4 regions of the Brucella sp. NBRC 12953 genome follow, and region 1 is predicted to be linked to each of the others. Evidence: riboswitches for the same ligand, from Rfam matches in the RefSeq annotation. Region 1 holds a riboswitch; each other region holds the start of a gene.

Region 1 (7,543 bases):
CGGATTGCGCAGATAGCCCTGAAGAGCAGCACCTGAAAGGCCTAGCGAAGCACCAATCAGCAAGGCAAGCAAAGCGCGCGGCAGCCGGATTTCGCGCATAACCAACACGATCACATCCCCCTGCCCGGCAAATAGCGCCCGAATGCTCTCACCCACACTGATGGATGCCGGACCAACCAACGGCGAAAGCGCAAATAGCACCAGAACCATCAAGCCAAGAACAACAAGCAGGAGATAAAAACGACCAGTTTCAGTCACGCGCAGCCTCCGCGAGCTTCGCAACAGCTTCAACACTGAACGGCCCGCCACATACTGTCAGATTATCGTTTAGCGCCACGCTTCGCGTGTGCCCTTCGAGCGCGCGCAATGCCGGATGCTCGAAATTCTCAAAGGCCAGTGCGGGCGGTCGTCCCCGCGATCCGCGCACCAGAATATCAGGCTTTTCCATAACCAGCATTTCCAGCGGCAGCATAGCTGAACCACGAACGCCCGCCTTATCGGCGATATTATCAAGCCCGGCCAGACGGATTGCTTCATCAATCAGCGTGCCGCGTCCCGACGTATAACTATTCGCATAATAGAGCGCGACGGTCTGTTTATGGTCAGGCTTTTGGATTGCTGAAAGAGCCATATCCATGTCTGCAATCTGCCGAGTTGCTTCGCTTTCACGGCCGAGCAATTCGCCCATGCGCTTCATATGCGCTTTGATATCCTCAAAAGAGCGTGCAGGCGCGAATTCCTCTACCTGCACACCCAAATCCCGCAACAACCCAACCGTGGCACGCGAAGAAAACGTGCCCGCCAGCACCAGATCAGGCTTCATGAGGAACACTTCTTCAGCCTGCCCATGGTTGATGGGCAGCTGTTTTGCTCTCTCGGTCATCACAGACAGAAGCGGGTCACGCGAGAGATACGACACCGACCGCAGCTGAGTGGCATCTGCCAGCAGCATTGCCAGCTGATCTGTACAGACATTGATCGACACGACGTGCTTGGGCAATCCATCCGCATGAGCGGGATGAAACGCAGTCAGAAACAGGCCGGCCAAAAGGCCAAACCTGATTTTCCATAACCCGGACTGCGTTTTCATGTTGCGCATCTCGTCAGAAATTCCGCGTCAGCCCGATATTAAAGCTGCGCCCCGGTGCATTATAGCCGGACGTTGTCTGGTAATCCTTGTCGAAAATATTCTCTACCGAAAGCTTCAACTGCGATTGTGTGTCGATGTCATACAGTGCGATGAAATCAGCCGTCACATAAGGATCAAGCTTCTTGGTATTCGCGGCAGTTGTGTAGCGCGAACCGCCGTAAAGCAACCGAGCCGTTAGATCGAGCTTGTCTATAGGCTTGAAATTCACTTCAGCTGTCGCCTTCACCCGCTCGCGATATGGCAGATCGTTATCGGTATCCTCATCAATCGGCTTCTTGAGGTCTAGCGATCCTTTCACCGCCCAAGTTTCGTTGAAGCGATGAGACAGCGCCGCTTCGAAACCCGTCACTTCTGCACGCGCAATATTGTAAGGCAGATAGGAAGGTGCCGTGCTCATGATCGCATCACGTAGCCATGTCTTATAGAAAGCCAAATCGAGACTTGTATCGGCTGTTGCTTGCCAGTTCAGACCAATCTCATACGAGCGGGATTTTTCCGGCTGCAGATCGGCATTCGCAAAGCCGGGATAGTAAAGCTCATTAAAGGTCGGCGCACGGAAGCCCGTGCCAAACGAAGAACGCAGCACGAGATCCGGCAGAATTTCGTAGCTCGCGCCGAGATTATACGTGACCACGTCACCAAACTGCTCATTATAATCGTAGCGCACACCGCCATCAAAGCGCAGCGCATCATATTCGAGCGAGTATTGCCCGAATACCGCAGCCAGATCACGACTGGTTTTGGCATATTCGGTCGTAGCGCTGACTTCCTCGCGGTAAGCTTCAACGCCACCGGTCACCACATGCGAAACATTGCCCGTTTCAAACTGCTTTTCCGTCGAGGCAAAGATGCCATAGCGCTTAGTTTCAAACAGATCAGACCCGCTAACCCCCTTACGGAAATTTCGGCTGTGATCGAGACCAGAGCTGAGCTCGATCGTCGAAGACCAATCAGCTGTGTGATCGATACGCGCACCCAACTTGCCGCTAAATGCTGTTGTATACGCTTCGTTAGCAGACGGTGCTTTGGCATCATATTGATTGCGGCCGCGGCTCAGGAGGCCATCAGTATAAATCTTCCCCCAATCAAAATCCTTCGACAGCGAGAAGTTAAACGATCCCTGCAGAAAACCATCACGATCAGGCTCATAACCAAAAGAATCCGGAGTCGTAAAATTATATCCCTGTGTGCCTGTGACAGCGGCACCAAAGGCATAATCAATGCCGTCCTTGCTGCGTCCCTGAAGCGAACCGGACGCATAACCGCCCCATGGATGCGTAACCCCCGTTGTCAGACTTCCGCAGTAGGAGCGCTCACCGCAGGCTCCGCCCTGTTTGGTGATGATGTTGATAACCCCTCCCATCGCATCCGCACCATATTGCGAGGAATGCGCGCCTTTCGCGATTTCAATACGATCAATTGAACTCAGTGGAATATTGGAAAGCGCTGTTGCTCCGGTCGTTGCTGATGCGGTTCGCACACCGTTGACGAGAACAACCGTCTGTTTTGACGACATACCGCGAATGTAGAGATTGGAAGACGATCCCTGCCCGCCATTGGTGGTAATCGAAATTCCCGAATAGTACTGAAGAAGCGATTGCAAATCAGGCGCTGCTGATCGGTCGATTTCCTCCCGATCAATGACCGTGACGGACGATGTGGAGCGCTGCAAAGACGTTGCACGCCTCAACGGTGTGACGACAATCGTATCAAGCACAACGCCATCCTGCACGCTTGCCTTCGTCTGAGCGAATACGTCGAGCGGCGTAACCACCAGAACGGTGGATGCGAGATATGCCGATAGTTTGAGAATATGCATTATTTCTACTTCCTGCGTGCAAGCCTTGCTTCACCGCAGGTGTCAGAAATCAGGGCGGAAGCGCCTTGTCTTTGTCCCACGGCAACATTTCACAATGTCACCGCTACGGACGGCCGCGACTGGACACCCCTCGTGTCAGCCATGGGTGACTGGATACGGCAGGTCTCCTGACTTCCGGGTCTTCATCGGTCCTCCGCCTTCCCGAACGTGAATATTCAGTGGCTATGATCGCAACTTACGATCATGGGAGGATGACTCGCCGGTCACAGTTGCGGGGGCAGTCTCGGTCTCAGCTCTTCAAATGAGCCTCACCGTGTTCCCTTTTCATCCATCCTTGCGGACAGAACCGTTTCCTGTGGCGAGCGATAGCAAGGGGATGGCAGATTATCAACTGCAACAATGTGCCCCATCTGAATCACATTCAGAACCAATTGATTCAGATGGTTGAACTGTATGGATTTTTCATCTCAGGAAGTCGCGGAAACGACGCAGTGCAAAGAAGAAAAGAACGCTTCCGATTACAATCATGGCCAGCAATTGCGGCCACACGACATTGAGTCCAGCACCGCGGAACAGCACCGATTGCGCGAGCATCACGAAATGCGTGTTGGGTGCCGCCAGCATGATATTCTGAATGATTTCCGGCATACTTTCGCGCGGCGTTGTACCGCCTGAGAGAACCTGTAGTGGTAGCAGAACCAGCATAAGCAAAAGCCCAAACTGAGGCATAGAACCAGCAATCGTTGCTAGGAAAATGCCAAGGCTCGTGGTCGCGAAAAGCTGTAATGCAGCACCCGCTAAAAACAGTGTCAGCGAACCATTGATCGGCACCGCCAGAATGCCCTGCACAACCACAACCAGCGAAAAGGCAGTCGCCACTAGAACCACCATCCCCATGGACCAGACCTTGGAGACCATGATCTCAAGTGGCGTCACCGGCATGACCAGCAGATGTTCGATGGTGCCATGTTCGCGCTCGCGGATGAGAGCTGCCCCCGTCAAAATGATCGAAAGCATAGTCACCGATGAAATGACATTGGTGATTGCACCAAACCAGCCTTTGTTCAGATCCTGATTGAAGCGCGCGCGTAGGTTAAGTCCAACCGGTGTTTGCGTATCCCCGCGATAGCGATTGAGAAACTCGTTCACTTCGCTGGAAACTATCGACTGAACATAACCGCCGCCGGTAAAGGCCTGACTCATGCGCGTTGCATCGACATTCAGCTGAATCGTTGGCGAACGCCCGGCAAGCAGATCGCGCTGAAAATTCGGCGGGATATTGAGCGCAAACGTATCGAGGCCAGAATCCATCCGTTTATCCATCTCATGAGATGAGATGAGCTTTGGCGGCACAAAATACGGCGGATAAAACGCAGTCGTGATGCGACCCGAAACCGGTGACTGATCCTCATCAACGATTGCGATTGCAGCATTGTTGAGATTTTCCGGCATAGCCTTTGCAGCGGTATAGATCGCAAGTGTGAAGGCATAGACGATAAGCAGCAGAAGCATCGGATCACGCGCCAGTCCGCGCAGTTCCTTGACGCCAAGCTGGAATATATTGGAAATCCGCATCTCAGCCCGCCTGCTTCTTGAGAAGTACAATGCCGAGAACGGTAAGAACCGGTATGGCAATCAGCAGCGGCAGGAATGATCCGGCGAGATCGGAGAAATCGAGCGCCTTTGAGAAAGTCCCGCGCGAGATCGTCACGAAATAGGTCGTCGGATAAATCTTGCCGATAAACGCACCTGCCCCCTGCAAAGACGAGACCGGATCGATAATGCCAGAATATTGCACTGCGGGAATGAGTGTCAGCAATGCAGTGCCGAAGATCGCCGCAATCTGGCTATTGATAAAGGTTGAGATCACCAAGCCCATGCCGGTCGTAATGATGACATAGAGAAGCGCCGCCGTGGCATAGGTCAGGAAACTGCCTGTGAATGGCACACGGAATATGAAAACAGCAAAGGCCGTCAGCATCAGGAAGTTGAGAAAAGCAAGCGCGATATAGGGCAGCTGTTTGCCTAGCAAAAACTCGAACTTAGTCACCGGCGTCACATAGAAATTTATGATGGAGCCAAGTTCTTTTTCACGTACAACGCTCAGAACCGCCAACATTGCAGGGATCATCAGCAGAAGTAGCGGGATAACTGCTGGCACCATGGCCACAAGGCTCTGGACGTCCGGATTATAACGATAACGAATTTCCAGATTGAAGTTACCAACAGTGGCGTTGCTTCCATAAAGCTCGCGCGCTTTTTGTGTCAGCCAATTGGCATGCATTCCCTGCACATAACCGCGCACGGTTTCCGCTCGCGTTGGCATGGCGCCGTCGATCCAGGCACCAATTTCGACAGGACGACCACGCGAGACATTGCTGCCGAAATTCGGCGGGATTTCAATAGCCAGGCAGATTTCACCTTCGCGCATACGCCGATCAAGGTCGTCATAATCGGTTATGGGTACTTTTTCAGTGAAATACCGGGAACCAGCAAGTTGCTGCGTGTAATCACGGCTAATCGTCGTATCGTCGCGATCCAAAACCGCAAACGTCAAGTCCTCTACATCGAGATTGATACCGTATCCGATCACGAACATCAGGATCACAGTGCCCAGAATGGCCAATGTCGCCCGGATCGGATCGCGTTTCAACTCCAGCGCTTCGCGGCGTGAGAAAGCCAACATTCGCCGAGGATTTGGCAACCAACCCGCGCGGGCCGTCGTGCTTTTCTCAACCTTTTCAGGCTGAATCTTCACCGCCTCTTGAACGTCTTTCTCAGGCGCTGTTTCGCCAATTGCTTCTTCGAGATATGCGATGAAAGCATCTTCAAGTGTTGCTACATTCCGGCTTGCGGTAATGGCTTTTGGTGTGTCGCTGATCAACACCTTACCAGCATGCATCAAGGAAATGCGATCACACAGTTCCGCTTCATTCATGAAATGGGTCGACACGAAAATCGTGACATTGTCGTTGCGCGAAAGATCGGCAAGGATTTGCCAGAACGCATCGCGCGCAACTGGATCAACGCCTGAAGTTGGCTCATCGAGAATAAGAATATCCGGCGAATGGATCAGCGCGACAGCCAGCGACAGGCGCTGGCGGATGCCGAGCGGCATCGAGTCGGGAAGATCATCCATAACGCCAGCCAAATCAAACCTTTGGGCCAGTTCCTTGATTCTGCGCTTGGTATCTTCTTCCGCCATGCCAAACAGCTTGGCGTGAAGCTCCAGATTTTGATGAACTGTCAGTTCGGAATAGAGCGAAAACGCCTGCGACATGTAACCAACATGACGGCGTATATCGATATCCTTTGGGTCGACTTCGCGTCCAAACAGCCTTGCCGTGCCTTCGCTTGCAGGCAACAAGCCGGTCAAGACCTTCATCGTCGTGGATTTGCCGCAACCGTTAGAGCCGAGGAAGCCGAAAATCTCGCCGCGCGGAATACGGAAACTTACATTGTCAACGGCAGTGAAATTGCCAAATCGCACCGTGACATGCTCGGCTTCGATAGCGATGCCACTATCTGCCTGTGTATTGCGCGGTGGCATTACTACTTCGCTGTGCCCTTTCCGAAGCTCCTCCGGCAAAAGCGCGATGAAGGCTGCATCAAGATTAGGCGTCTGGGTTTTCTCAAGCAGTTCCTGAGGCGTGCCGGTTGCAAGAATCTGGCCGTCATTCATAGCAACCAGCCAATCGAAGCGCTCCGCTTCTTCCATGTAGGCCGTGGCCACAATAACGCTCATCCCCGGACGATCTTTGCGGATATCGTCAATCAGTTCCCAGAACTGTCGCCGCGATAAAGGATCAACGCCCGTTGTCGGCTCATCAAGGATAAGCAAATCAGGATCATGGATCAGTGAGCAACAAAGACTTGTCTTCTGCTTCATGCCACCCGAAAGCTTACCAGCCGGGCGATCAGCAAAAGGCGACATGCCCGTTCGCGCCAGAAGATCAGCAATACGGCGCTCGCGCTCGTGCTTATCGTGACCAAACAGTCGTCCGAAAAACTCAATATTCTCGAACACGGAAAGCGTCGGATACAGATTCTTTCCCAAGCCTTGAGGCATATAGGCGATGCGCGGGAAGGCAGACTGTCGATGACGCTTGTCGGCAATATCGCCGCCAAGCACTTCAATCCTGCCCTTCTGCATAACGCGAGCGCCAGCAATCAGCGACAGAAGGCTCGATTTTCCAACGCCGTCAGGTCCAATCAGCCCGACCATGCAGCCGGCAGGCACCTCGAGCGAAACATCACGCAACGCTTCAGTCGATCCATAGGACAGCTTCACGCTGTCTGCGCGAACGACAAAGCTGTCGTCGCCCACGCCAGCCTTTATCGAAGCCGCACTCATTTTACTGTTTCCGCGAGATTCTTCGGCCATTCAGCATTTTGATCAAGTTTCACATAAGCCATACCCGGAAGCCCGGTTTTGACCTGCTGAATATATTTCTGAAGCAATTCCTGCGGGATTTTTGCCTTAACGCGGAACATAAGCTTTTGACGCTCTTCCTCCGTCTCAACCGACTTTGGCGTGAACTGAGCAACATCGGCTACGAAACTAATCGTGGCGG
Region 2 (7,543 bases), on a different contig from region 1:
AAATCTTGTAGGAACCATCATTCTGTGGTGTCGCTGTTGAACGCAGCAGACCCAGATCGGTACCGCAATGCGGCTCGGTCAGGTTCATTGTGCCGGTCCATGTGCCTTCCACCATCTTTGGCAGATAGGTGTCTTTCTGCTCATCCGTTCCGTGGGTGAGGATCGCGGCAATCGCGCCCTGCGTCAGACCCGGATACATGGTGAGCGCCATATTGGCAGACGACATATATTCGCCAACGGCTGTATGCAGCAGATATGGAAGCCCCTGCCCGCCATATTGTTCAGGCACCGCAAGACCAAGCCAGCCGCCTTCGCGATACTGGTCATATGCTGCTTTGAAACCCTTCGGCGTCTTCACAGAACCATCAGATGCGCGGGCGCAGCCTTCCTGATCCCCGGTATGATTGACAGGAAACAGCGTACCTTCGGCAAGCTTCGCGCCTTCGGACAGGATCGCCTCGACGACATCGGGTGATGCATCGGCAAAACCCGGCAAATTGTTATAACGCTGATAATTCAGAACGTCATTGAGAACGAAATTTGTATCCTCAACTGGCGCGCGATAGCTCGGCATCGAAATCCTCCAAATCAATTACCCGCTCGGCTCCGCATGAAGCGGAACAGGCTCCCACCTGCATCTAAAGCGCGACGCGCTTTAGTTTTATTCTCTCGCATATCGCGATCCCCGGACGGGCTTCCCCTCCAAGGAAGATATGCTTTCAGAATGATTGTCACAGCAAATGCTCAAATGCGTGACATCATGCCCTTCGCAACAAAAATGGGGTTAAAAATTCAAAAAACCAGCCAGTTTTGCTACTTTTGAAGCTCTCGCCGCTCTGAAATTGATGACGAGACTCCAATTCCGAGCCGAAACTAGCGCACTTTGACGTTTCCGTAAACGTCAAAAATTACACTTGTTTGTGCGCTGCCCTTTTTCAGCGAATTATAGACGTCTACCGGGTTACTCGTGCGCTTTGGTGGGCCATTCGTTGTGATGGTTCTGCCAAATTGTGAATCTAATCATGGGCCAGAAGCGTCCTCTTCTGCAGGCCATTTCGTCAAAATTTGCAAGGATTCTTAAAATAGGAAACTTGTTCACCCGCCGATGATCAAGGAGCAATGCGCAATCGAGGATAACGGAGTCTGGCATACTGAACGAGGCTCGATATTGCTGCCAGATGGTCTGAACTGGTTTCCGTGCTTGCGGGAATGTTATTCCCAAGCTGATCGCGCGTCGGAGTTTGTTTCGGCAGTATCTTAATTGAAGCGGGCAGCAGTTAGCGATGCAAGCGCTGCTGGTCAACTGATCTCAACGTCGCGACACCTGTTTGTCAACGATCTGCCCTTTAACCGTTCTGGAGTAAAGTCGGTTGATTGCTTAAACACTGAGGTAGCGACGCATACAATAGAGCAGCGCCGCTTGTTTTTCATTCTCACGAATATCGATTACGCGCCCAAAAAGGATGCGGTGTGTGGCCTCATCGACGGCATTTGTTAATTCGCACTCGAAGCTGACCGAAGCACTGGCAAGGACCGGAACTCCAGTGAGTCCCTCCACCCATTCCCCATAGGCGAACCGGTCCTCCACCGACGTCTTACCACCGAAATGGTTCGAGATGTCCTCCTGGCCGGGCATCAGTGTGTTGACGCAGAAATAGCGCGCGTTCTCAAAGGCATGAAAACACGAGCTCTCCCGATTAAGGCAGACAAGCAGTGTCGCTGGAGTGTCGCTGACACTGCAGGCAGCGGAGGCGGTAAAGCCGTAACGCTTCCCGCCGAACTTTGTGCTGGTGACACTTACCGCCGAACCCAGCCGTGACATGCCATTACGAAACGTGGCTTTATCTACAATGTTGAACCGGCGTTCCACCATATTCATGTCGGCCTCCTGCTGCCCAGCCACCACTAGGCCGAAAGCTCTCTTCTGATGATTTCTGCACCCGCGGTTAGAGCCCTCAGCTTGCCCGTTGCCACCCGACGAGACAAAGGTGCCATTCCACAGTTCGTGCAGGGATAGAGCTTGTCGGCATCCACGAATTGCAGTGCTTTCCGCAGAGTATTGGCAACTTCCTCAGGGGTCTCGATCGCGTTGTTGGCCACATCAATAGCCCCAACCATAACCTTTTTGCCTCGAATGAGTTCGATCAAGTCGATTGGAACATGTGAATTGTGGCATTCGAGAGAGATCAGATCGACACTGGATTTCTGCAGTTTTGGGAAGGTTTCTTCATACTGCCTCCACTCTGATCCGAGAGTTTGCTTCCAGTCGGTATTGGCCTTGATACCGTAGCCATAGCAAATATGGACAGCAGTTTCACACTGAAGTCCCTCCATTGCTTTTTCCAGCGTTGCAACGCCCCAGTCGTTTACCTCATCGAAGAAAACATTGAATGCCGGCTCGTCGAACTGGATGATATCGACACCAGCAGCCTCCAACTCCTTGGCTTCTTCATTGAGGACTTTGGCAAATTCCCAGGCCAGCTTTTCGCGGCTTTTATAATGAGCATCATAGAGCGTATCAATCATGGTCATGGGACCCGGCAAAGCCCATTTGATGGGCTGCTTCGTCTGCTGACGCAAGAATTTGGCATCTTCGACAAAAACAGGTTTTGGACGTGAGATGGCGCCGACAACTGTCGGCACACTTGCGTCATAGCGATTGCGAATTCGGACGGTCTCGCGCTTCTCGAAGTCGACACCGCTGAGATGCTCAATGAAGGTCGTGACAAAATGTTGGCGCGTCTGCTCGCCGTCGCTGACAATATCAATGCCTGCCTGTTGTTGGTCGTCCAGCGACAAACGCAGAGCGTCCTGTTTGCCAGCAGCTAATTCCTCATCCTGCAATTTCCAGGGCGACCAAAGTTTCTCGGGTTGTGCAAGCCAGATTGGTTTTGGCAAGCTGCCAGCCGTTGAGGTGGGCAACAATGGTTTCATTCTAGGCAACCTTGTTTTTTGGTTCGTCAATGAACGCTATTGGCAAACCATTCCTCAAGAATGGTCTTGTATGGTTTGATGAAGTGCTCGTCCGCAAACTTGCCCTGTTCGATAGCCAACCGGCTACGCTCTTCGCGGTCGTAGACAATGCGTGTGAGCGAATAGTCCTGATGCTTCAAATCCGGTTGATAGCAGGCACCCGCCGCAGAGTTGGCGTTGTAAATCTCGGGCCGATAGATCTTCTGGAAAGTCTCCATCGTACTGATGGTTCCGATCAGCTCAAGATTGGTATAATCGGCAAGCAAATCGCCGATAAAATAGAAGGCCAAAGGCGCAACGCTATTCGGAGGCATGAAAAATCGAACCTCCAATCCCATTTTTTTGAAATACTTATCAGTCGAAGAGAACTCGTTCTGCTCATATTCAACCCCTAATACGGGGTGCTGATTTTCAGTTCGACGATAGGTCTTGCTGCTTGAAGCACTCAGACATATTACAGGCGGCTTACTGAAGCTCTCTTTATAAGCATTTGAATTCAGGAAACATTTAAAGAGGTTTCCATGCAATTCTCCGAAGTTATCAGGCGTGCTGAATTCAAGCCGATTCTTATTATGCTCTGGCAATAATACGCTGAAGTCGTAATCTCGCACGTAGGACGAGAAGTTATTCCCGACAATGCCCTCAATGCGCTCGCCGGTCTTGCGATCCATGATATTGGTTTTCAGTATTTCAATCACCGGGAAAGCATCGTTCTTGCTTTCAGCACCAATATTCATTTCAACCGAAATGATTTCCAGTTCGACCGAATACCGATTGCCTTCCGGGTTATCCCAATGCGCCAGAGCGTTGAAACGATTGTCAATCATCCTGAGTGCATTGCGCAGGTTCTCTTGGCGATTGTCACCTCTCGCCAAATTAGCAAAATTGGTCGTGATACGAGTATTTTCTGAGGGATGGTAATCCTCATCAAAGCAAATACTCTTAATGTTGAATGTAAAATCTCTATTCATCGCGACATGACATCCCAATCTATGATTTAAATTCACTTTGATGTCTTTGCTTTCTTTAGTTTCTATTTCTGCTCAGGCCTTCTGCAAAGTCTGTATTGATACGGACTTCGGATAAGAGCGTTAAACCTCTTATGCCGAAGGCGTTGAACGATTAAAATTGATTTCATTTCATACAAGCATGAGCCAGGTTCATAAGTTGGCGGATTAGGCCGACTTTGACAGAACACCGCACCCGAATATGAATGCGTGACGCAATTGTTATGAGCCATGGCCGAAAGGCTTGACCGGACAGTTGGCATAGGACATTGGTTCACTGTCGTGGTTCTGCGGATTTAAATCCGTAGCTAAGAGGGAATTCGGTCAAACGCCGAAGCTGCCCCCGCAACTGTAAGCGGTTAGCAAACGTCCAATTTTGTCACTGGGTCTACCCCGGGAAGACGGACGAGAGCGATTACCCGTGAGCCAGGAGACCTGCCACGTCAGATAACGTTCACGGGCGGGGTGTCCCGGAGTGCCGCTTTCGCGACCGGTATTCCGTGCCGTCGTTTCTGCGCCATTTCACCGCCCAGCTGAAATTTGATGGCTGTACTGGTGACAAGTACAGATGAGTGAAGGCGGAAATAATCATGCTGGACAGACAACATCTGTCAATCCTGCGCGAAGTTGATCGCATGGGGAGCCTGACGGCGGCGGCGGAAAAGCTGAATGTGACACAGTCGGCGCTTAGTCACACCATCCGTAAGCTAGAAGAACGCTATGGCGTAGCCATGTGGGAGAAGGATGGCCGCAATCTTCGTCTCACCGAGGCTGGACGCTATATTGTGACACTTGCACACCGCATTCTGCCGCAGATCGAACGGGCGGAGGATGTCTTATCAGATTATCGCTACGGGCAGCGAGGCTCCCTCAGGATTGGGATGGAATGTCATCCCTGCCATCAATGGCTGATGGGTGTAACAAAGCCTTTCCTGGTGGAATGGCCGGATGTTGATCTGGAGCTAACGACATCATTTGCATCCGGCGGCGTTGCAGCATTGACGGGATACGAAATCGACATTCTGATTACGCCAGATCCGATTGAGACCTCCGGCATCCGTTATGTGCCAGTGTTCGACTACGAGCTCGTGCTTGCCGTTCCTGACGGTCATCCTTTATCGCTTCTGGACAATGCAGAGCCTGCCAATTTGCTGGAGGAAACCCTATTCACTTATCCCGTGCCACCAGAAAGGCTTGATGTCTTTACGCAATTTCTGGTGCCTGCCAATTGCCGCCCACGGCACCATCGAAATGTCGAGACAACGGAAATGATGCTGCAACTTGTTGCGGCAGGCCGCGGCGTCAGCGCCATTCCAAACTGGCTGGTGCGCCAAGAAGCAAAGACACTCGGCGTTCACCCCGTCAGGATCGGCAAGACAGGAATTCAGAAAAGCATTCATCTCGGCCTAAGAAGCGGTGACGAAACCATCGATTTTGTCGACGGATTCCTTGCGACGTCGCGGCAAGCATCAATGCAACTTTGAACACGATAGACCTGAGCGCCTGTTCGCACGGCCCGCCGATGCTATTTCTTCTGCAGCGCTTTGACTTGCAGGGCAATATTCCCGCGATCCAGTTCCGAAACAATGATCTCGGCGGGAACCTGCGGCTTTAAACGGAAGATTTTAGCGCCAGACCTCTGATAAGCCGCATCAGGGGTTTCAGGCTTGCCCACGCATTTCGAAACGAAAGCTGCAACCGCTTTCACGGTCGTATCTTCAACAACGCACAACCAGCTGACCGAAGATACGCTCGTGCGCAGAACAACACGGCAAGAATTGCTGCCGGTTAATGTGAGCTTTGATGGATAAACATCCACATCCTGGGGAGCCGCATCAGCTGCAACATTCTTGAAGTTTATCTTCGATTCTTTGATGACCTGCTTCAATGTGGAGCAATCTTTCTGAGCATCCAAAGCATAGGCCGAGCTGGATGTGAGAACCAAAACCGATACAAATGCAAACGTGAATAAAGATTTCATAAGATCCTCCGAATAAGTGAGGCATAAACGATTGAAAAGGATCAAACAATCATGTTGTTGTCGGACCGCGCCCCTGGTCGGCAAAGTGACGATTACGCCCCTGACTTCACGCGATAAGCCATTCCAAGGGATCGTGGCGCAGTTTCATTAAAGCCGAATTGCTCATAAAGCTTATTCGCTGGCACATCAGCAATCAGGCTCACATAGGCCGAAGACGGAAGTTCGGCATTAACATAGTTCATGATGGCGCTCATGATGGCTTTGCCCAAGCCTCGCCCCTGATGTTGCGGCCCAACGGCGATATCCACCACCTGAAAAAAGCAACCGCCATCCCCGATCAACCGACCCATTCCGATTGCAGAGCCATCGTGCAAAACAAGTACAGAATAGACCGTGCCTTCGAGCCCTTTGGCAGCGGCGGCTTTCGTGAAGGGACTAAGGCCAGCCACCGCACGAAGATGCAAATATTCCTCCACCGATGGGCGGCGGGCTACAGTGGTATAGGCTAGTTGGCTCACATTTATCTCCTCTGGCGACAGATATGAGCTTTAGCCCAAGAACGATTGATTCAACAATATTCATGACGATGCTGAAAGATTTTTCCTAAGTAGTTGAGTTCCCACTCTTCTTGATATCTAAGTATTTTCAGTATCAAGCTCGTCCGGATCATCACAGTGACCACAGAACACGCTCCTTCCAACGTTATGCTCTCGCGCACTGCAGTCACCAGCACTGCGATGATCTTCGGTCTGACTTACAGCCTAAGCGCTGCACTTATCGCTCTTGATCTCGATGAGATGGGCTTCAGCGAAGCAATCATTGGCGCCAACGCGGCCATGCACGCCGTCGGCGTGCTCTGCATGGCATTCCTTTTGCCGCGACTGAGCGCGTGGCTTGGAATGCGGTCGCTGGTGATTGTCGCACTTGCTGCGGCTGCAGTCCTGCTGGGCCTATTTCCCGCAGTTCCATTGATCTGGCTGTGGTTTCCGCTGCGTATTCTGTTAGGCGCCGCATCTGAAACCCTGTTCGTGGTTTCTGAAACCTGGCTCAACTCGCTGAGCACCGATGAGAACCGCTCTAAGACCATGGGCATCTATACAGCGGCATTGTCGCTTGGCTTTGCGCTTGGACCGCTCATTCTCTCGATTGTCGGCTCAAGCGGTTTCCTGCCTTATCTCGTTGGTTCAGTCCTTGCCCTTCTTGCAGCGCTATTGATCGCCAACCCAAAGGTTAGTGCGCCGCCGATCACCGACAAACCGCACGGAAGCCCGCTGCATTATCTGGCACTTGCACCTGTCGCGCTGGCGGCAACCGTACTCAATGCAGCGATTGAATCTGCAGGCCTGTCGTTCCTGCCGCTTTATGCCGTCGATCTTGGCTGGAGCGAAAATCAGGCGACACAGCTTATGTCGGTGATGATGTTCGGTGCGATTGTATTGCAGATTCCAATCGGCTTTCTGGGCGACCGCATGAGCCGCCAGACACTCCTGATCATCCTTGCAGGCTTGTCTGCTGCAGGAGCCGCGATCTGGCCATGGGCCCTCACCCTGCCATGGCTCACCTACACGTTGCTGTTTGTGTG
Region 3 (7,543 bases), on a different contig from region 1:
CCGACGCAAAACCGGTTTCCATTTTTGCTGGAAATATTCTAATTTAGCTTATGCTGATTGCTTTAGATGCAGCTGTTCATGACCTGGTGCGCGATAGCGAATATGGCAACCGCGTACTCCATAGTATTCGACGTCGACTTCAACACCGAAAACACTGCGAATACATTCGGCCCGTAGTACCTCGCGCGGAGTACCCAGCGCCACAATCTGCCCCTTGTTCATCACTGCGATACGATCACAGAACATCGCCGCATGGTTGAGGTCATGAAGTGCCGCAACAACTGTTAGCTCTTGACGCCTTACAAGATCGAGCAAACCAATCTGGTGGCCAATATCGAGGTGATTGGTCGGCTCATCCAGAAGCAGAATCTGAGGCTCCTGCGCCAGCGCACGCGCAATATGCACGCGCTGACGTTCACCGCCTGAAAGCGTATGCCAATATCGATTTGCCAGATGCGCCATATCTACATTGGCTAAAGCCCGTTCGACAATGACATCATCCGCATCAGACCATGGCGATAAAGCACCCAGATAGGGTGTCCGCCCCAGTTCAACGGCTTGCCGTGCAGTGATGCGATCAGTTGTGCCTGCCTGCTGCTCGACAAGTGCAAGTTTGCGTGCGATCTCGCGACGGTTGAGCTTATGGATCGGCGTTCCGCACAATTTTACTTCGCCAGCGCGACCGCGACGCACACCGGAAAGCAGCGAAAGCAAGCTCGTTTTACCGGACCCATTCGGTCCAATAATGCCGAGGAATTCCCCTTCTTGCACATCAAGCGAAACATCCCGCAGAATTTCTGCACCACCTACCGACCAGCCAACATTTTTCGTCGAAAGCATCATGATTGATCCCTCCTCTGCCCGAGCAAGAGTGCAAAGGCCGGTGCGCCGACCAGAGCCGTAATTACCCCAATGGGTAGAACCTGACCCGGAATGATTATTCGTGACAGGATATCGGCGAGGATCATGAAGATTGCACCAATCAGTGCGGCTGCCGGCAACAATCGCCCATGGCGAACGCCAACGACCATTCGGGCTGCATGTGGAATAACCAGACCGATAAAGCCGATTGAGCCAACAATGGAAACCATGACCGCCGTCATCATGGCACTGACACCAATCAGAACCGCGTAAACGCGACGCACTGGAATACCCAGCGAGGCGGCAGATTCAGAGCCGAAGGTGAAGGCATCAAGCGCCCGTGCGTGCCAAAGGCAAATTGCAAGCCCAATGATACATGCAGGAAAGGCAAGTGCCGCGTCAGGCCAGCGGACACCCGACAGATTGCCGAGAAGCCAGAACATGATGCCGCGAGCTTGCTCGGCATTTGCAGCCTTCGTCACGATAAACGAAGTCAATGCGTTGAAGAGCTGAGACCCCGCGATACCTGCCAGAATGATTGCACTGTTTCCTCGCCCTGCTCTTAGCGCCAGCAGCGAGACCAGAAGAAATGCTATGATTGCCCCTATAAACGCACCCAGCGAAAGCGACAGAACACCAGCGCCAATGCCTAGAATGGCAACGCTGACCGCACCTGTGGACGCACCGGCGGAAATGCCCAGAATATAAGGGTCGGCCAATGAGTTACGTAGAAGCGATTGCAGCACCACACCGGAAAGGGCAAGTGCTGCACCACAACATGCGGCAACCACCGCACGACTGAGACGATAGCTCCAGACAATACCTTCATCTATCGGCTCAAGCGGATAACCTGCATTCCAGACGCGGTTGGCGATTGTTTTCGCCACCACGTCCAGAGGTATCGCAGTTTCACCAATTGCAGCGCCCAGCCACAAGGCACCGAGAAGCAGGACAAGCGCCAGCGCTACGAAAAGCAACCTGCCGCTCATGCCCTTGCCCAGATGAATGCCAGAAGTGGCTGCGCGTGCTATCACTTGTTGAGATCCGAAGCGGCAATATCCGCAGCAAGCGTTTCAATACCTTCGATCACGCGGAGCGAAGTGCTCATCGACTGCGCATCCATATCGAAGACATGGCCGCCTGAGACGGCTGGCATCAGCTTGGTAACAGCATCACTTTCAAGGAACTGATGCTTCACAGCAATGTCGTCGGCAGGATAACGACGGCGATCAAGCTTCGCTGCAACGATCATCGACGGGTTGGATTTCGCGATTGTTTCCCAACCGACAGTTGGCCACTCTTCTTCGCTCTCGATCACATTCTTGATGCCAAGCGCGGAAAGGATATAGGCGGGAGCACCAAATTTACCGGCTGCATAGGGATCAGCATCGATCTGCGTGCTGGAGAACCAGACCATCGCGGAAAGCTTGCCATTTGTGGAGCCAATTTTCTCACGCGCAGCAGCTTCACGAGCCTTCAAGTCCGCAACGAGCTTTTCACCGCGATCCTGTACGTTGAAGATCTCAGCAAGTTCAGTGATTTCCTGATAGACGATTTCCATCTTGAAAGGTGCCGTGCGGACGCCATCGCCGCCGCCGGAATTATCCTTGCCTACACAATCGGAGGGTGAGGTGTAGGTTGGAATGCCCAATTCTTCAAATTGTTCAGGCTTACCGACAATGCCCATCGGGCCAACGTGCCACTGAAAATCAGCAGTGACGATTTCAGGCTTTTCCGCTAGCACACTTTCAAAGCTTGGGTCGTTGTCCGCAAGGCGCTTGACCTTTGCATTAACTTCTTCAAAACCCTTCAGAACAGGGCCAAACCAGACAGCAGTACCGACAACTTTGTCGCCAAGACCGAGGCTGTAAAGAATTTCTGTACTGCTCTGACCAACGGCCACAGCGCGGGTTGGTGCCTGTTTGAACGTAACATCGCGACCGCAATTTTTCAGCGTCAGCGGATACTGAGTTTCAGCAGCTTGTGCAGCGAAGCCACTCGCAAGAATAGCAACTGCTGAGAAGGCAACGCGAAACGACGTCTTGCCGATAAAGTTCATTTAAAACCCCGAAATGATAAGAGAAAAAGCCGCATCAAACGGCGGAAGCGATCCGGCGCGTAAAGAAGACGGACATATCCGGGGATATGAATGACGATGGGAGGCAACGTCCTGCGACGCTTAAAGCTGTCATAACCAACTCTCCTGCACCGGGCATCCCCGCCCGTGACAATGGACTACGTTAGACGGCAGGTCTCCTGGCTCACAGATATTCGCTGTTCATCTGCCTTCCCGAGCTGTTTGGAACAGTCTCAGTGACATGACGCTTTGAGGCATCACAAGGATGAACGGCAATCCGCTTACAGTTGCGGGGGCAGCCACGGTCTCGGTCCCTTTTGGGTCGTCCTCACCGTGTTCCCTATTAATCCCCTTCACTCTCGGTCGGGGAACCGTCGTAACTGTATTACATCGCACCGATATAAGCGTCAAGCGAGCCGGGTCGCTTATTCAGCCCTATAAAATCGCTATATAAGACTTTTTGCTAATACGATATTGCAAGTAAAAACAAGCGATGCTGCTTGCTGGTATATTGTAATTCTCTCCTGTAGTCTCCAGATCAGGAGTCTCTGCTTGGGAAGCAGGGGTTTTTGAGGAGGGCTGTCGCAAAGACAGCAGCAAAATGCACGCAAAGTGCATTCAGGGAGGATTTATGCGTAAATGGATTCTGGCCATTTCGTCGGTGGCAGCGCTTGCAATGGCGGGTGCAGCTTCGGCTGAAGATTACAAGGTATTGGCGCCAGCAGCACCGGGCGGTGGCTGGGACCAGACAGCACGCACCATGCAGAACGTGCTTCAGGATGAAAAGATTTCCGGCAGCGTTCAGGTCATTAACGTTCCGGGCGCAGGTGGCACGATTGGCCTGGCGCAGTTCGTCAACCAGAACAAGGGCGACCCGAGCCAGCTCATCGTTGGCGGCTATGTCATGGTCGGTGCGATCCTGACCAACAATTCGCCCGTCAATCTCGACGCGATTACACCAATCGCCCGCCTCACCGGCGAATACGAAGCCATCGTCGTTCCGGCATCGTCCGACATTCAGAACCTCGGCGATCTTGTTGCCAAGCTCAAGGCTGATCCGGGCTCCGTTTCCTGGGGCGGCGGCTCGGCAGGTGGTACGGACCACATCACAGCTGGTCTTTTTGCCAAGGCTGCAGGCGTTGATCCGACCAAAGTCAACTACATTGCCTTTTCCGGTGGTGGCGAAGCGCTCGCTGCAATTCTTGGCAATCAGGTAACAGTCGGCATTTCCGGCTATGGCGAATTTGACCCACAGATCAAGGCTGGTACGCTTCGCATTATCGGTATTTCCAGCGATGAACGCGTTGAAGGCATCGACGCTCCGACCTTCAAGGAAGGTGGCGTCGACGTTTCGATCCAGAACTGGCGCATGGTCGGCGCCGCTCCGGGCATCACCGCCGAACAGGAAGCGGCCGTCAATGCAGATATCGAAAAGATGGTGAAGTCTGAATCCTGGCAGAAGGCACTGGCCGACAAGGGCTGGGCCGATACCTATCTTGCAGGCGATGCTTTTAAAGAGCAACTCAAGAAAGATGTGGCTTCCACTGAAACCATCCTCAAGGAAATCGGCCTCGTCAAATGACAGGATCTGAACAGCATGGAGAGCGCCGTTCCGCTGGAACGGCGCCAGACTACGCAGCTCTTGTCATAGCCCTAATCCTTGCTGCAATTGCTATCGCAATTGCCTGGTCAACGGCCTATGGCAACAATGTGCTGTCTTACTCGCCCGTTGGGCCTAAAACCGTCCCCTATATCATTGCAGCTGGGCTATTCATCCTGTCTATCTGGACCGTAATCAGCGCATTGAAGGGCGAGTTTCCCGAACGTGAACATCAGGAAATTTCACCTATGGCGTGGATTGTTGGCGGTCTGGTTATCCAGATGCTGACCATGAAAACCATGGGCTTTTCCATCGCAACGGGTCTGCTGTTTGCAGCAACGGCGCGCGGATTTGGCTATCGCAAATTCTGGATAAGTGTGCCGGTCGGCATCGTCTTCTCATTCGTCATCTGGTTCATTTTTGCACGCGGCCTGCAGCTATCGCTGCCGTCAGGCTGGCTTGAACAATTCGTTTAAGGCGAAAGAACATGGATACAATCACTCTCCTCGCCAACGGACTACTGGTGGCCCTTGAGCCATCAAACCTTATTTACGCGCTGATTGGCGTCACACTTGGCACGGCTGTTGGCGTGCTGCCGGGCATCGGCCCAGCACTTACAGTGGCGTTGCTCCTGCCCGTTACCTATAAACTCGACCCCGCCGGTTCTCTCATCATGTTTGCCGGTATTTATTACGGCGGCATGTATGGCGGATCGACCACCTCGATCTTGCTGAATACGCCCGGAGAAAGCGCCTCCATCGTTACGGCATTGGAGGGCAATAAAATGGCCCGAGCGGGGCGCGGTGGGCCAGCCCTTGCAACCGCTGCAATCGGCTCGTTTATTGCAGGCTTGATTGCAACGCTGGCTTTGGCATTTGTGGCCCCGTGGGTGGTGAAATTCGCCCTCTCCTTCGGACCTTCGGAATATTTCGCGCTCATGCTGCTTGCCTTCATGACCGTCTCGGCGGCATTTGGCGATTCCACATTGCGCGGCCTCACCTCGCTGTTCATCGGTCTGACGCTTGGCCTTATCGGCATCGATCAGCTGACCGGACAGGCCCGTCTGGTCATGGGCACGCCGAACCTTCTCGATGGCATCAATGTTACCACGCTTGCGGTGGCGCTGTTTGCTATTGGCGAGACCTTGGCGGTGGTTTCCAAAAAGCTCAGCCCCGACGATGAAGTCATCGCCGTCAAAGGCTCAGTCTGGATGACCAAGAATGACTGGAAGCGCTCGTGGATGCCATGGTTGCGTGGAACGGCAATCGGCTTTCCGATTGGCGCGATGCCAGCGGGCGGCGCGGACGTTTCAAGCTTTCTGTCCTATTCAGCAGAACGCCAGTTTTCCAAACATCCGGAAGAGTTTGGCAAAGGCGCTATTGAAGGCGTTGCAGGCCCGGAAGCCGCCAACAACGCATCGGCTGCGGGTACTCTCGTGCCGCTGCTGACGCTCGGTCTGCCAACCACTGCAACGGCGGCAATCATGCTGGCTGGTTTCCAGCAATTCGGCTTGCAGCCGGGACCACTGCTCTTTGTCACCAATGCGCCGCTGGTATGGGGGCTGGTTGCAAGCCTTCTGGTCGCCAATCTGATGCTTCTGGTACTGAACCTGCCGCTGATCGGCCTCTGGGTGAAGATGCTCACCATCCCGCGCCACTGGCTTTATGCGGGCATTCTGGTCTTCGCTACACTGGGTACTATCGGTGCCAACGCATCGACATCAATGCTGTTTGGTCTTCCGGTATCGTTTGAACTGGGTCTGCTTCTGGCTTTCGGTTTGCTTGGCTATGTGCTGCGCCGCTTCTCATACCCGATTGCACCGGTTGTTGTGGGTCTGATCCTCGGACCGATGGCAGAGAAGAGTTTGCGTCAGGCACTGCAGATCAGCCAGGGAAACCCGATGACACTGGTACATTCATGGGTATCGATAACGCTGATTGCACTGGCAATCGCGGCAGTCGTCGTGCCGATGATTATGCGCCAGCGCGGCAAGGGCGAGTTGCTCAAGCAAATGGCAACAGACGAAGACTAGAGCATAGTCCGACCGGAGTGAAATCCACTCAAAAAACAAAAAGCCCCGGGAAACCGGGGCTTTACTTCAATAAACAACTGCAAGCCTAGTCGTGAATCTTACGGAACTGAGCCACGTCGATGCCGAGCGTCTCAAGGTCTTTTGCCATTGGCTGATGGCCAACACGCAGGGCAGCAGATGCGCGAACGGCACTACCGAATTGCGCAAAGGCACGACCGAAACGATTATTAAAGCGGGCAAACATTTTCATCTCCATCACGGACACCTTATTGGTCCGCACCCTTGAGATGGTGTTTCACAACTTCTGTTTGAAGTGCTGCCTTTGCATAAGAGCAATGCAGAAACTGCATATAACGATATTTATCCCTATTGATTGGGATCAATGAGGCTTCGGTTTCCACCTGCCAATCTGCTCTCATCAAAGGAAGGAGAAAACCATGTCAAACTCCCCTCACACGCTTGGTGAAGAGTTTCCTGGTCAGTTGGTTGCTATTCATGCCCTGAAGGCCGCTGACCCGCGTTTCGCTCGCATTCTGGAGGAATATGACTCGGTCAATGACCGTATTCATCGGGCCGAAAGCAAGATAGCACCTGTCAGTCAGGAAGAGGAAACCAACCTGCGCAAGCAGCGGCTTGCACTGAAAGACACAATTGAACAAGCATTAGCCCAGTAACAACTGAGCTGGCCACGGCAGCGGCGGCGCTCTGAATATTTTCTGACACGCATCTTTGTCCGAAAACCGCCACACATTTTTCGGGATTCGCTCTAGTCGCCTCTGTCTGGTCTTACCGATCGTTCCATCTTTCCAACTCCGATCAGCATGATAACGGCGATGGCCGTTGCCATAATCGCGATGTGCCACAATCCGAGGCCGCTTGCGAGACCGATAGCTGCAGCAAGCCACATGCCCGCACCCGTTGTAATGCCGGTAATCTGGCCTTTGGCGAAGATGATAAAGCCAGCCGCAAGAAA
Region 4 (7,543 bases), on a different contig from region 1:
TGTGGTGGCGGTATCACGGAAGAAAAGCGTCAGCGACAGACCCTGATCGACATGCTGCGTTGCCGCTGCATAAGTGTCGATGATCTTTTCCGGGCCAATCTCATAGGCATCCTGATAATATTCGAGATTATCATTCGTCATGAAAGCAGCCGGGTAATAAACGCGGCCAATCTTGCCCTCTTTACGGATTTCAATCTTGGAAACAATCGGATGGATCGAAGAGGTCGAATGGTTGATGTAGGAGATCGAGCCTGTTGGCGGCACGGCTTGCAGGTTCTGATTATAAAGCCCGCCTTCCATGACGGCCTTTTTCAGTTCCTGCCAGTCTTCCTGCGTCGGGATCGCAATACCGGCATTCTCGAAAATCTCGCGAACCTTCTCAGTTGCAGGCTCCCAGACCTGATCGGTATATTTGTCGAAATATTCGCCTGTCGCGTATTTCGATTTCTCAAAGCCCTTGAACGAGCTTTTCTGTTCAACAGCGATCAGATTGGAAGCGCGAACTGCGTGATAGGCCACCGTGTAGAAGTAGATATTGGTGAAATCGACGCCTTCTTCCGAACCATAGAAAATACGTTCGCGAGCGAGATAGCCGTGCAGGTTCATCTGGCCGAGGCCGATAGCATGGCTTTCATCATTGCCGCGCGCAACCGAAGGGACAGAACCGATATGGCTCATGTCTGCAACGGCCGTCAGAGCACGGATTGAGGTTTCGATGGTCTTGCCAAAATCCGGGCTATCCATAGCTGCTGCAATATTGAGCGAGCCGAGATTGCAGGAAATATCCTTGCCGAGATGCTCATAAGAAAGATCATCATTGAAGATGCTGGCTTCGCTCACCTGAAGAATTTCCGAGCAGAGATTGCTCATGGTGATGCGTCCATCAATCGGATTGGCGCGGTTCACCGTGTCTTCGAACATGATGTAAGGATAACCGGATTCAAACTGGATTTCCGCTAGCACCTGGAAGAAATCACGCGCGTTGATCTTCTTCTTGCGGATACGGCCGTCATCAACCATTTCACGGTATTTTTCGGTGATCGAAATCTCGGTCATCGGCACGCCATAGACGCGCTCGACGTCATAAGGCGAGAAGAGGTACATATCTTCGTCGTTCTTTGCGAGTTCGAACGTAATGTCCGGGATTACAACGCCAAGCGACAGCGTCTTGATGCGGATTTTTTCGTCTGCATTTTCGCGCTTGGTATCGAGGAAGCGCATGATGTCGGGGTGATGGGCGTGCAGATAAACCGCGCCCGCACCCTGGCGTGCGCCAAGCTGGTTGGCATAAGAGAATGAATCCTCCAGCAGCTTCATCACCGGAATGATGCCCGAAGACTGGTTCTGGATCTGTTTGATCGGTGCGCCGGATTCACGAATATTGGTCAGGCTCAGTGCCACACCGCCACCGCGCTTTGAAAGCTGCAGGGCGGAATTGATGGAGCGACCAATCGATTCCATGTTGTCTTCAACGCGCAACAGGAAGCACGAGACCAGTTCGCCGCGCTGCTTTTTGCCTGCATTGAGGAAGGTCGGCGTTGCCGGCTGATAACGGCCCGCAATGATTTCATCGACCATTTCGCGTGCGTGCTGTTCATTGCCACGCGCAAGCGCAAGCGCCACCATGCAAACGCGGTCTTCGTAGCGCTCGAGATAGCGCTTACCGTCGAAGGTTTTCAGCGTATAGCTGGTGTAATATTTGAACGCACCGAGGAAGGTCGGGAAGCGGAACTTCTTGTCATAGGCATGATCGAAAAGATCACGCACGAAGTTGAAGGAATACTGATCCAGCACTTCCCTCTCGTAGTAGCCTTCATCGACCAGATAGCCGAGCTTTTCACGCAGATTGTGAAAGAACACCGTGTTCTGATTGACGTGCTGAAGGAAGTATTGCTGCGCAGCCTGCCGGTCACGATACAGCTGAATTTTGCCGTCATCGTCATACAGGTTCAGCATGGCGTTTAGCGCATGATAATCCAGCGATGTCTCCGTGGGCTTCTGCGGCTTGCCGCCCGATGAAGCCCCCGATGCTGGGGATGACTCTTGCTTTTCCGAAGCGGCGACCGTCTCGCGCTCACGGGTCAGGGTTGTGTCTGCCGTGTCCAAAATCGTTCCATCCCGTCTTTAACATTGCCAATGTCTTCATCCGTTCCCAAAAGCTCAAAGCGATAGAGGTAGGGAACCTGACATTTTTCCGAAATTATTTTACCTGCAAGGCCAAAGCCTTCACCGAAATTACTGTTCCCGGCGGCGATAACACCGCGAATGAGGGATCGGTTATCCGCATCGTTGAGAAAACGGATGACCGGTTTGGGAACAGCGCCTTTCGCACCGCCGCCGCCATAGGTTGGCGTTACGAGTACAAAAGGCTCGTTCACCCGCAACAGACCAGCATTGTCTTCATAGCTTTCCAGCGGAATACGCTTTGAGCGCATCCCCAGACGCATCACAAAGCGATGCGTGTTTTCCGAACGGCTGGAAAAATAGACGATCTGGCCCATAACAAACTCCGGCAGCAGACCGGCGTTACGCCAGCGAGCTGATCATATCCGGCCGGAAACCGGCCCAATGGGATTCACCAGCAACAACTACCGGCACCTGACGATATCCGAGGCCCTGAACGAGATCATACGCATCGGCATCGGCGGAAATGTCGATGACAGCATATTCAATGCCCTGACGGTCGAGCGCGCGGGTGGTTGCGGTGCACTGGACGCAGGCGGGCTTGCTATAGACGGTAACGTTCATTTTTTCCTCACTGGGGATGGAGCATTTCCAGCACTGTCGCAGAAGCATTTGGCGTTGGAGAATGCGTATAGACAGATGTTTTGATCCACTACGCCTCACACGAATGAAGGCGCAAAAAGGCGTTCGCGCATGATGAAATGCGCGTGAAAAGCAACGAAAACTGAGAGGTACAACGCGCTTTAACAGCGCGAATCCTCCAAACTAGCCCGTAAATGGCGGACCGGAACTGTTTGGTCTTGAATTACTCGACATGCTTGTCACCCCGAAGCTTATGAGAGGGATATACGGGGCACCAAAAGACATGGCAGTACAATGCCATAACTTATCGCGCGCCAACCGGACACCCCGCCCGTGGACGTTCTCGTTCAAGGCAGGTCTCCTGGCTCACGGCTCATCGCTCGCATCCGTCTTCCCGGCCTGTGCCAGTGACATCTGGATTTGAACTCGCCGCTTACAGTTGCGGGGGCAGCTACGGCTTAACAACATCCATCATGGATACCGCGCACCGTATTCCCATCTTCGCTTTTGATCCTCACGAATCGTAAGAACCTTGAACACAAGATATAGTATCTGAAGTTAAAAAGTCGTCAATGGATAGACGGATCAAAAAAACTAAATCTAGCCTTTGTTTCGTCCAGCCTGTGAATAGCAGGGATATGTAGCCGACTATTCCACAGGCTTGATCGGTTTGGGCCGAAACTCGGGCTTTATGGCCTTCAAAGCCATGCGATCCACTATATGTGGTGCCAGAAGTTTCAGCCAGCGCCCCAAACGCATTTGACGCGTCATCAACACTTCGCGTTTGCGATTGGTGATTCCATCCAGCATCAGCTCGACGGCCCGCTGAACAGACATCATATCGTCTTCGCGCACACCGCTCATTCCAAGAGCACCACCGCTGGCACTATAACCTGTGTTACGAATGTCAGTTTTGACAACACCCGGATAAACGATCGTCACCGAAATACCGCTCGGCTCAAGCTCCGATCGCAGCGCCTCGCAAAACCCTGAGAGCGCAAATTTGGTGCCACTATAGGCGGTGCGCCCCGGCACACCTATCAGCCCGGCAACAGATGAAACCGCAACGATGCGGCCTTTGGATTTGGCCAGATGCGGGAGTGCTGCATGGATCGGCCAGACGCTGCCCCAATAGTTAAGCTCCATCAGATCATGCATCCATTGCAAGTCTTCCGGTTTGATCTCGGCAAAATTGGCATGAGCCGACATGCCCGCATTCACAATCAGCGTATCGATCCGCCCAAACGCAGCGGCCGTCTTTTCGATAAGCGCAATACAGGCATTGTGATCGGTGACATCGGTTGGAACGACCAATACCTGACTACCCGATTGTTCAAGCTCAGCAGCAAGTGCCTGCAACTTCTCGGCATTGCGCGAAGCCAGAACCAGCGCTGCCCTCGCACCATCCCGCGCACTGAGCTGTCGCGCGGTTTCAGCGCCGATGCCATCGGATGCACCTGTTATGATCGTTACTTCCATGAAGCCCTCCCTTGCTCGCATGAATAAGCGCGGTCCGAGCTTACATTCCAGCTTGTCAGGCCGTCCAGTACAAGGATTTTGGGCATAGCCGCATCCGAGTGGTCTGATTCCAGCATTTGCGTCCCTCGGTTCATGTGCTGAGCAAATATTGGAAATACACTACCCGTTTGTTTTTGAGCGCATCTTGTTCCAAAAACCGCTTAGCACTTTTCGGGATGCGCTCTAGGTTCACAAAGCCGTGTGGCCTGCGCGACAAAGAGTTTAACGAAATCAATGGCCTGCTGAACGTGCTCGTCAAGGCAACTATTGAATCGATTAAAATCCTTCGTCTTGGTCGAAGGGATAATTTGACAGCCGGGCTTTATATCCTGTATCGATCTATTAAATCCTGAACATTGTTCAATATATTGAACAATTAAGAAGAGGTCCTCCCAAGCATCTCTTCAGACGACCGCTGCACCGGCTGCATCGGAAAACTGTCGGTCTGGCTTTCCTATACGTGAAAGCCGGACCGCTTGAAACCCAGCGCCTTTGTGCCGGCGAGGAATGAGAGACCTCGGCGCTGGGGAAATATGAATAAGGGTGGAAATTATGACTGTAGGTATCAAGCCATTTTCGTTCGACACGGTCGGCTCAATGCTTGTCGAGTGGGGGGCTGCAATGCGTCTCGGCGAAATTCTGGGCGAGCGTTTCTCAGAACGCAAAATCCTCATCGTAACCGACAAGGGCCTGCACAAGGCTGGCGTTCTCAACGAAGCGCTTGCTTCGCTTGAAAAGGCTGGCTTCGGCATCAGCATTTTTGATGCCGTCGTTGCCGATCCGCCGGAATCGGTTCTGTTTGAATGTGTCGATCAGGCCAAGACAGCCGGTTGCGATATCGTGCTGGGCCTCGGCGGCGGCTCTTCGATGGATATTGCAAAGCTTGCTGCGGTGCTTATCGTCTCCGAGCAGGAACTGTCCGAGCTTTACGGCATTGGCAAAGTGCAGGGCACGCGCCTGCCGCTGATCCAGATCCCAACCACTGCTGGCACCGGATCGGAAGTGACCAACATCACGATCCTGACCACCGGCGAAACCACCAAGATGGGTGTCGTTTCCCGCCAGCTCTATGCAGATTTCGTCATTCTAGATGCAGAATTGACCTGCGGTCTGCCAGCGCTTCACACAGCAGCCACCGGCATCGACGCCATGGTTCACGCGATTGAAGCCTATACCAGCCGCATCAAGAAAAATCCGCTTTCTGACGCTTTCGCGCGTGAAGCGTTGAAACTCCTGTCGGCCAATCTGGTTGCAGCCTGCGAAAACGGCAAAGATCGCCATGCCCGTGAAGCCATGCTGCTTGGCGCAAACTATGCCGGTCAGGCCTTCTCGAACTCGCCGGTTGGCGCCGTTCACGCGTTGGCTTACCCACTCGGCGGTCACTATCATGTGCCCCATGGTCTCTCCAACGCCCTGATGCTCGGACCGGTTCTGCGCTTCAACATGGCGGGCGCAGCTGAACTTTATGCAGAGCTTGCAGACCTGCTGCTCGGCAAATCGGAAGGCACGACAGAACAACGTTCAGCAGCTTTCGTTGATTTTATGGAAGACCTGATGAACCGCTCTGGCGCACCACGCCGCCTGCGTGACGTTGACGTCACCGAAGAAAGCCTCGAAACGCTTGCCCGTGATGCAATGTTTCAAACACGTCTTCTGGGTAACAACCCTGTTGATGTGACGGAAGCTGACGCGCTGGCGCTTTATCGCGAAGCATTCTGATCCAAACATCTAATTTAATGAGCATCCCGGAAGAGCGCGCCTGATGGCTGTTCTTCCGGAGCTCTGTTTCGTCCTTTCGGAGTAAAATCTTGAGCACTGAACGCATCGATGGTCAGGAGCAGCCATATTGGCCTGCCGGACCGTTCAAAATCCGTCTGCCTTTCGTTCATTATAAATTCGAGTGGCCTGATTACTGTCAGGGCCTTCTGATGTGTGCGGTCGACCTCTCGGCCATTCCACTGATGGCGGAACTGCTGGGAATGCCATTTGAAGTGGCGCTCGCCGTCGTCGTTCTCAACGGCCTGTTCTACCTCACACATCACCTGCTCGGCGACCCGGTCGTTCCGGGCTGGATCACCCCTGCCGTGCCACTCATCATGGCATATTGCGCCACCTTCCCTGAAGGTCCGGAACGCATTCATGCCCTTGTCTCCTTCCAGATGACATTGGGGCTACTGTCGATATTCATCGGCGCGACAGGCATCGCAAACCGCGTCATTGCCGCTATTCCGCAGGCAATTAAATCCGGCATCATTATTGGTGCAGGCTTTGCAGCGGTCATTTCCGTGTTCAAAATTGGCGGCAACTTCGACATTTTCCCGTTCACCATCGCGATCTCGATCGGCCTGTGCTTCTATCTGATGTTCTCACCGCAGTTCGCACGCCTTTCCCGCAATGGCGGCTTTTTCGGCCTGATCGGAAAGCTCGGTGTTCTGCCGTGCATCTTACTTGCCGTTATTGTTGCTCCATTGTTTGGCGAAGCAAAATGGCCTGAATTCCAGTGGACAATCTCGTCGCCGGATTTCACGACGCTCTGGCGTGAATACACGATCTTTGGTCTCGGTATGCCACCGCTCTCGATGTTCCTGACGGCTCTGCCGACGGTTCTCGCAACCTATATCGTTCTCTTCGGTGACGTGCTGAAAACCAAATCGATCCTCGGCGAAGCACAGCTTCAGCGCCCGGATGAAAAGATCGATTACAGCGCCGACCGCGCCCACCTCGTTTTCGGTATCCGAAACACCGGCATGTCGGTGCTCGGCCCCGATGTAACCATGTGCGGACCGGTGTGGGCTGCGATGCAGGTCGTCATCTGCGAACGCTTCTCCAAAGGCAAGAAGTCCATGCACTCGATCTTCGGCGGCGCAGGCTCATTCCGCTGGGGCACCAATACCGGCTTGTTCCTGATGCCCATCGTGACACTCGTGCAGCCGATCCTGGGCGTGGCGCTAACCCTGACGCTGCTCATTCAGGGCTATGTTTCGGTGCGTATCGGCGTGATGGAAGCCCGCTCTCAGCGTGATCTCGGCATCGCCGGTGTCACTGGTGCCGTTCTGGCGACGCGCGGTGCTGGCTGGGCTTTTGCCACCGGCGTTGTGCTCTGCCTGATTATCTATGGCCGTGACTTCTTCAAAGGCGAGACCGATCGCACCTTCGTCAAGGACCAGCAGTCGCAGTAATCTGACTAAAAAGTCTCCCGAAGGAAACACCGGGAGACTTTCACTTCGAATAAGTTTCCCCAAGGCAGATTTGCCTCTTC

What was found. Region 1 has a riboswitch for cobalamin ahead of ABWV94_RS10805 (TonB-dependent receptor domain-containing protein). Riboswitches for the same ligand answer to the same signal wherever they lie in the genome.
Positions count from the first base shown of each region.
Region 2: another riboswitch for cobalamin. It lies ahead of ABWV94_RS15200 (LysR substrate-binding domain-containing protein); the one in region 1 lies ahead of ABWV94_RS10805 (TonB-dependent receptor domain-containing protein).
Region 3: another riboswitch for cobalamin. It lies ahead of ABWV94_RS15515 (ABC transporter substrate-binding protein); the one in region 1 lies ahead of ABWV94_RS10805 (TonB-dependent receptor domain-containing protein).
Region 4: another riboswitch for cobalamin. It lies ahead of nrdH (glutaredoxin-like protein NrdH); the one in region 1 lies ahead of ABWV94_RS10805 (TonB-dependent receptor domain-containing protein).

Region 1 covers NZ_BAABSV010000004.1:102,349-109,891, forward strand. The annotation lists gene ABWV94_RS10795 (FecCD family ABC transporter permease) at 1-258, opposite strand, end outside; gene ABWV94_RS10800 (ABC transporter substrate-binding protein) at 251-1,090, opposite strand; gene ABWV94_RS10805 (TonB-dependent receptor domain-containing protein) at 1,104-2,969, opposite strand; cobalamin riboswitch at 3,110-3,335, opposite strand; gene ABWV94_RS10810 (ABC transporter permease) at 3,432-4,544, opposite strand; gene rbbA (ribosome-associated ATPase/putative transporter RbbA) at 4,546-7,353, opposite strand; gene ABWV94_RS10820 (HlyD family secretion protein) at 7,320-7,543, opposite strand, start outside.
Region 2 covers NZ_BAABSV010000006.1:36,069-43,611, reverse strand. The annotation lists gene ABWV94_RS15220 (acyl-CoA dehydrogenase C-terminal domain-containing protein) at 1-574, opposite strand, end outside; gene ABWV94_RS15215 (flavin reductase) at 1,379-1,879, opposite strand; gene ABWV94_RS15210 (methionine synthase) at 1,906-2,934, opposite strand; gene ABWV94_RS15205 (DUF1852 domain-containing protein) at 2,961-3,944, opposite strand; cobalamin riboswitch at 4,247-4,437, shown strand; gene ABWV94_RS15200 (LysR substrate-binding domain-containing protein) at 4,571-5,464, shown strand; gene ABWV94_RS15195 (hypothetical protein) at 5,506-6,006, opposite strand; gene ABWV94_RS15190 (GNAT family N-acetyltransferase) at 6,054-6,485, opposite strand; gene ABWV94_RS15185 (MFS transporter) at 6,666-7,543, shown strand, end outside.
Region 3 covers NZ_BAABSV010000006.1:100,705-108,247, reverse strand. The annotation lists gene ABWV94_RS15525 (ABC transporter ATP-binding protein) at 49-843, opposite strand; gene ABWV94_RS15520 (FecCD family ABC transporter permease) at 840-1,850, opposite strand; gene ABWV94_RS15515 (ABC transporter substrate-binding protein) at 1,892-2,920, opposite strand; cobalamin riboswitch at 3,091-3,329, opposite strand; gene ABWV94_RS15510 (Bug family tripartite tricarboxylate transporter substrate binding protein) at 3,570-4,520, shown strand; gene ABWV94_RS15505 (tripartite tricarboxylate transporter TctB family protein) at 4,517-5,014, shown strand; gene ABWV94_RS15500 (tripartite tricarboxylate transporter permease) at 5,026-6,570, shown strand; gene ABWV94_RS15495 (hypothetical protein) at 6,656-6,814, opposite strand; gene ABWV94_RS15490 (HP1242/YdcH family protein) at 7,008-7,244, shown strand; gene ABWV94_RS15485 (MgtC/SapB family protein) at 7,337-7,543, opposite strand, start outside.
Region 4 covers NZ_BAABSV010000003.1:195,819-203,361, forward strand. The annotation lists gene nrdE (class 1b ribonucleoside-diphosphate reductase subunit alpha) at 1-2,106, opposite strand, end outside; gene nrdI (class Ib ribonucleoside-diphosphate reductase assembly flavoprotein NrdI) at 2,082-2,501, opposite strand; gene nrdH (glutaredoxin-like protein NrdH) at 2,527-2,748, opposite strand; cobalamin riboswitch at 3,101-3,316, opposite strand; gene ABWV94_RS08445 (SDR family oxidoreductase) at 3,415-4,245, opposite strand; gene ABWV94_RS08450 (iron-containing alcohol dehydrogenase) at 4,837-6,003, shown strand; gene ABWV94_RS08455 (hypothetical protein) at 6,093-7,463, shown strand.